DNA from 3 places in the Buttiauxella sp. BIGb0471 genome. Region 2 is predicted to be linked to each of the others. Evidence: predicted binding sites of a transcription regulator. Region 2 holds the regulator's gene; each other region holds the start of a gene.

Region 1 (2,202 bases), on a different contig from region 2:
TGATTTGCCAGTAATACCGGCAAATTGTACTTATGCGCCCAACGCTGCAAATACATTTCGTCTTGTTGGTAGCTGATTTCGTTGATGAATTTTCCGGTGGCATAAAGACTCGCCCCCATTTCAGCTGCACTGCGCGGCCAGGTTTCTTCATCACTGCCGGTGCTAAAGCCCATCGCCACACTACGGTTATGTAAGCCGACTAAGGGTGTGTGTTGTCCGGGCAGGTCCATATCGTTGCTGGTAGGTTTACAACATGCAACGCGGGAACCATCGGGCAAAAAACCAACCGAACCAGCCGTAACGCCTTTTTCGCATTGCAAAGGTAAACCCACCACAATGGTCATTTGGTGTTCTACGGCTGCATTTTGCAAAGGGTTAAGGCGTTCATCAGTAAAGGGAAGGGAGCAAGCGTGGTGATTTTCTATATTGAATCCGGTGAGAGAAAGCTCTGGGAAAATCAGAAGGTCAATTTGTTCGCGTACAGCACACCGGATAAATTCTAAATGATGTGAGATATTCGAGTCGAGGTCATCGAGGGTGGCGCCATACTGCGCCGCTGCAACATTCCAGACAGGCATACGTTCTTCCTTAATCAATCTACCCAACGGCCATCATCCTATGGCCTAAACAGGTAATTCCTGTGTTTCTCAGTCTTTTACCGAGAAAAATCTTAACACCATTTTTGTCAGGAAGTTTAAGGCAGCGGATTTTTATTTCACTTTAGGTTCGTATGGAAGTCGTGACAGATTAACGGAAGCCAGACGGTGTGCAATCAAACGTTCCCGGAACCAATCTCGCAAATGCGCCGGCTGTTCGCGCTCAACAACTTCGGCAATAACTGGCATGTTGTAACGCTCTTTAAAGGCAACGCCTGCAGCAGCAAGATCAACATTGATCTTATCCATTTCGTCCTGGGGTAATTCAGCAAGATTGTGGTTCATATCGGCCTCCTGTTTTGTGCCGCAAAGGTACTGGTTGCTGCCGTGGATGACAACCCTTTACGGCAATATTCAATCATTGATAGCTGTTCTCATCTCGACTTAGCCAGCACTCAAGGTTATCCTTTTGCCGTCTCGAATAAGAAAAAGGAATAGTTGATATGGCTTTCACTCGAACTCGTCTCTTAACCATCGCTACATTGTTTACCGCCCTCACAGCTTCCGGCTCTGCCTTGGCACACGCGCATTTAAAACATCAATATCCTGCGGCAGATGCTGCGGTAACGGCTTCACCACAGGCAATTACCCTTAATTTCTCTGAAGGTGTTGAGGCGAATTTTAGCGGACTCACGTTGACCGGGCCACAGCAAGCTGCGGTAAAAACGGGCACTGCGAAGCGCAATGAAAAAGATGAGAAGCAGCTGATTGTTCCTGTTGAAGAAGCTCTGAAGCCGGGTGACTATCAGGTCGACTGGCATGTCGTGTCGGTCGATGGGCATAAGACAAAAGGGAATTACCACTTCTCGGTGAAATAAACCGAATGTTGCCCTCTCTTTATATCGCGCTGCGATTCATTCATTTCACCGCCTTAATGGTACTGCTGGGCAGTACCATTTCATGCTCATTATTAGCCCCTAAGGCATTCAAACCGGTTCTCATTCGCAGGCTGAAATGGCTGTGGCAATCCGCTGTATGGATGACAATGCTGAGCGCCGTAATGTTGTTATGTGCGCAGGCGGGAATGATGGGAAGCGGTTGGCCAGATGCGATTAATCCGCAAGTCTGGCTGGCAGTTCTTGGCACGCGCTTTGGCTCCGTCTGGTTATGGCAGATCCTACTCGGCGTGGTGACGGTTGCGGTGCTGTTACTCAAACCACGTACCCTGCAGGCCATGTTACTTATTCTTGCGGCAGCGCAACTTATTTTACTGGCGGGCGTCGGCCATGCGGCGATGCGCGAAGGTTTCGTCGGCGGCTTGCAACGTCTGAATCATGCGGTGCATTTACTGAGCGCGGGCTGGTGGGCTGGTGGTTTATTGCCGCTGCTGATGTGTATGCGTATGGCGAAAAAGCCGCGCTGGCGAGGTGAGGCGATCACCGCGATGATGCGTTTTTCTCGTTACGGGCATTTAGCGGTTGCAGCGGTATTGCTCAGTGGTGTCGTCAACAGCCTGATGATTTTAGGTTGGTCGTTGCCACTGGATAGCGACTATGTGCGCTTCTTGCTGATGAAAGTTGTCTTTGTTGCCGTGATGGTTATCATC
Region 2 (2,202 bases):
GGGGCGACCAAAAACAAATCCGCTAACGCGTGATGAGCAATTGCGTATCAACAAACGCAATCAACTCAAGCGCGATAAAGTACGCGGCCTGAAGCGAGTGGAGCTAAAGCTCAATAACGATGCGGTAGATGCTCTCAACCAACTGGCTGAAGCGCGCAACATCAGCCGTAGCGAGCTGATTGAAGAGATACTACTCGCACAACTGAAGCAGCATCTCAGTTAGTTTTAGTGCTATGTCCTGGTATGCAATGTTGCAGTCTGTGCACACCGGGGCGATAGCAGTTTCCGCACCACGAAGTGTTCTGCTATGATTGCCCTATCTGTGGCCAAATAGCAGCCACCATACCATTAAGTATCAAGAGGTTATTTTACTCATGGCAATCGTAGGCATTTTTTTCGGCAGCGACACTGGTAACACCGAAAATATCGCGAAAATGATTCAAAAACAGCTCGGTAAAGAAGTTGCTGAGGTGCATGACATTGCTAAGAGCAGCAAAGAAGACCTGGAAGGCTTCGATATTCTGCTTCTCGGCATCCCAACGTGGTATTACGGTGAAGCACAATGCGACTGGGATGATTTCTTCCCGACGCTGGAAGAAGTTGATTTCAATGGCAAACTGGTTGCTCTGTTCGGCTGTGGCGACCAGGAAGATTACGCAGAATACTTCTGTGACGCGTTAGGCACTATCCGCGACATCATTGAGCCACGAGGCGCAGCTATCGTCGGTCACTGGCCAACGGCGGGCTACCATTTTGAAGCCTCTAAAGGTCTGGCTGACGACGATCACTTTGTTGGTCTGGCTATCGACGAAGATCGTCAACCAGAACTGACGGCTGAACGCGTTCAGAAATGGGTCAAACAAGTTTCTGACGAGCTGAACCTGGCAGATATCATCAACGCCTGATGCCAGATGTGGCGCAACTATTGGGTTGCGTCACATTGATAGATATTATCGATTAAAATAATCGCTACAAATTTTTAACTTTTCAGTTTGTCCCTGTACAATGAACTCCTGATCAAAAAGCTAGCAAGGCAAACAAATCGCGACTCAGCCGCCATTTTTTAGCTTGATTATGCATAATACTTGCGGTTCCCATTTAGAAATGGCAGTTCTATAATGAGACGCATTCATCTTAACGCTCACCCTGAGTCCGAGCGAATCGTTAAGCAACAGGACAATTTCCGCATGACTGACAATAATACCGCATTAAAGAAGGCCGGCTTGAAAGTCACGCTTCCGCGATTAAAAATCCTTGAAGTGTTGCAAGGGCCGGTGAACCACCACGTCAGTGCGGAAGACCTCTATAAACGTCTGATTGATATGGGCGAAGAGATTGGTCTCGCCACCGTTTATCGTGTACTAAACCAGTTTGATGATGCAGGCATTGTGACTCGTCATAATTTCGAAGGCGGAAAATCCGTGTTCGAACTGACGCAGCAGCATCACCATGACCATCTGATCTGTCTGGATTGCGGCAAGGTTATTGAATTTAGTGATGATTCAATCGAAGCCCGCCAGCGCGAAATCGCATCACGTCATGGCATTCGTCTGACTAACCACAGCCTGTACCTTTACGGTCACTGCGCTGAAGGTGATTGCCGTACTGATGAAAACGCACACGAAATCAGCGAAAGGTAATCTGCATCTTTTGGCATCTGATTCAGCTGCCAGATGTAAAAAAACCGGTGAGGAAGCTCACCGGTTTTTTTATGGCTTACGCACTACCATTATTTGTTGTTAGCGCGAATCTCTTGCCAGATTTTATCGCACTTGGCTTTGACCGCCTGGTCATTACCCGTACGAGTTGCCTGGATGCAGTTCTGGTAATCCAGGGTACGAACCGTTTCTTTCTTCGCGAAATCCTGATGCTCTTTTTCCTGAGCCAGTACATTCAACACGCTTTGGCAGGCCTGAATTTTATCCGGGTTACCTTCTGCGGTGTTAATACAGGCGCTATACGCTTGTTTCAATTTAGTATCTTCCGGAGCCGTTTTAGGTTGTTGCTGCGCACACGCACTCAAACCTAACGCCATCACCACTGTCAGAACGATTTTTTTCATGCTTGATATCCTTAAGAAATCCGGGCGTTTTCACGCCCGGATTCGAATCAGAAGATGGTGAACGGTGCGATAACAATGAATTTCACGTCACGCTCATCCTGGAAGATGTTGCCGTAACCACCGCCCCAGCTTGGGATGTC
Region 3 (2,202 bases), on a different contig from region 2:
CGCCAGGCTGACGAACAGTAAGCGAGGAGAGAGACGGGTCATGCATTCGCTCCCTTGCGTTGGCGGCGCACCAGATAAATCAGCATCGGCGCGCCAATAAACGCGCTAACCACCGACACCCGCAGTTCACCCGGCACCAGCAGGCGGCCAACAATATCGGCGAACAGCAATAGTGCAGGCGTGGCAATCAGGGTGACGGGGAGCGACCAGCGGTGATCGGCCCCCACCAGCCAGCGCGAAAGATGCGGCATCATCAGGCCGATAAACGCAATCGGGCCAACGGCTGCCGTCGCGCTGCCGCACAATAACGTGATGGCGATTAAACCGAGCAATTGAGTGCGTGCAACTTTGCTACCCAGCGCGGTGGCGGTGTCGGTTCCCATGCTCAGGCTGTTGAGTGAACGGCTTATAAACAGGGCAATGGCGCAGCCTGCCAGTACCGGCAACACGATTATTTTCAGCGTGTCGAGGGTGCGAATATCCAGCGTTCCGGCCTGCCAGAAACGTAACTGGTCGTAAACCACCGGGTTAAGCAGTGCGATGCCGTTGCTCAGGCCTTCCAGCACGGCGGCAAGCGCAACGCCCGCCAGCGTTAAACGCACCGGGCTGAGTTGCCCGCCGCCCTGGCTGCCGGTAAATGCCACCACCAATGCGGCGCACAGCGCACCAGCAAAGGCCATGCCGAGCAGGGCAATCGGTGAAGAAAAACTCCAGACCGCCGCACCTAATACAATGGCAAAACTGGCCCCGGCATTGACGCCAAGCAGGCCGGGGTCGGCTAGGGGATTACGAGTCAGAGTTTGCATCAGCGCCCCGGCAAGGCCGAGTGCGCCACCGGCGAGAATGCCTGCCAGCGTACGCGGAAGGCGAGCGTCGAGCACGATAGTGCAATCAGCACTTCGGCATTGACCGCTGAATGCATCGATAACGACCTCAACGGGCAGTGATTTTGCCCCAATAAGCAGACTCATCACCGCCATTAAGAGCAACAGCAAAAACAGAATCAGCAGCGTCACAACGCGTGTTGATGGCCGTGGAAATAACATAAATCCCTTTCATGAAAATTAATGATAGTTATTATCATTATCACTCTTATTTGTTTATGTTAGCATGAGCCGCCTCGCACCCGGAAAGAAAAATTCGCTTTAAGGCCCTGTAATGAACCGCAATTCTTTGCTGCTAAATCTCAGTTTGCTCAAGACTCATCCCGCTTTTCGCGCCGTCTTCCTTGCTCGCTTTATTTCCATCGTCTCGCTGGGGTTACTCGGTGTTGCCGTTCCGGTACAAATCCAGACGCTGACCGGCTCCTCGCTGCAAGTCGGCCTCGCGGTGACGCTCACCGGCAGTGCGATGTTTATCGGCCTGATGATGGGCGGGGTGCTGGCTGACCGTCATGAACGCCGCCGTCTGATTTTGCTCGCCCGCTCCACGTGTGGCGTCGGTTTTATTGGCCTGACGATTAACGCCGCGTTGCCGGAACCTTCGCTGGCGGCGATTTACTTGCTTGGCGTGTGGGATGGATTCTTTGGCGCACTGGGCGTGACGGCACTTCTGGCGGCGACTCCCGCGCTGGTTGGGCGTGAAAATTTAATGCAGGCGAGCGCGATAACCATGCTCACCGTGCGCCTGGGTTCAGTGATTTCACCCATGATTGGCGGGCTGCTGCTGGCGTCAGGCGGTGTGGTATGGAACTACGCGCTGGCTTCCGTCGGCACGTTTATCACGTTATTGCCGCTGCTGAGTTTGCCGAAACTGGCACCGCCGCCGCAGGCGCGTGAAAATCCGCTGCTCTCGTTGTGGAATGGGCTGCGTTTCCTGGTCGGCCATCCGGTAATCGGCGGCATTGCGTTAGTCGGTGCGCTGCTGACGATGGCGAGTGCGGTGCGCGTGTTGTATCCGGCACTCGCCGGGCACTGGAATATGAGTGCGGCGCAAATCGGCCTGATGTACGCCGCCGTTCCGCTCGGTGCGGCAATCGGCGCGTTGACCAGTGGGCGTATCGCGCATCACGTTCGCCCGGGCATGATTATGCTGGGGACGGGAATTGTGTCGTTTATCTCCATTGGCGTCTTTAGCCTGATGCCGGTTTGGGGGCTTGGGCTGGCGTGCCTCGCGCTGTTTGGCTATCTCAGCGCCATCAGCTCTTTGCTGCAGTACACCTTAATTCAGACGCTGACGCCGGACGGGATGTTAGGGCGAATC

Evidence for each region. The regulator Fur, encoded in region 2, represses iron uptake genes when iron is present. The targets are predictions, from matches to a motif close to ATAATAATGAGAACNACTATCAA.
Region 1: M2371_RS03670 (DNA polymerase III subunit theta) is a predicted target of Fur. The motif match lies at 1,018-1,040, and genes of this name have one in related genera.
Region 3: fepD (Fe(3+)-siderophore ABC transporter permease) is a predicted target of Fur. The motif match lies at 1,068-1,090, and genes of this name have one in related genera.

What each region holds. Positions count from the first base shown of each region.
Region 1 is NZ_JANUEU010000001.1:781,876-784,077, forward strand. It holds gene M2371_RS03665 (carbon-nitrogen hydrolase family protein) at 1-578, opposite strand, end outside; gene M2371_RS03670 (DNA polymerase III subunit theta) at 711-941, opposite strand; gene yobA (CopC domain-containing protein YobA) at 1,100-1,474, shown strand; gene copD (copper homeostasis membrane protein CopD) at 1,480-2,202, shown strand, end outside.
Region 2 is NZ_JANUEU010000002.1:129,085-131,286, reverse strand. It holds gene ybfE (LexA regulated protein) at 1-223, shown strand, start outside; gene fldA (flavodoxin FldA) at 375-905, shown strand; gene fur (ferric iron uptake transcriptional regulator) at 1,188-1,640, shown strand; gene chiQ (ChiQ/YbfN family lipoprotein) at 1,730-2,062, opposite strand; gene chiP (chitoporin ChiP) at 2,110-2,202, opposite strand, start outside.
Region 3 is NZ_JANUEU010000005.1:293,969-296,170, forward strand. It holds gene fepG (iron-enterobactin ABC transporter permease) at 1-42, opposite strand, end outside; gene fepD (Fe(3+)-siderophore ABC transporter permease) at 39-1,046, opposite strand; gene entS (enterobactin transporter EntS) at 1,159-2,202, shown strand, end outside.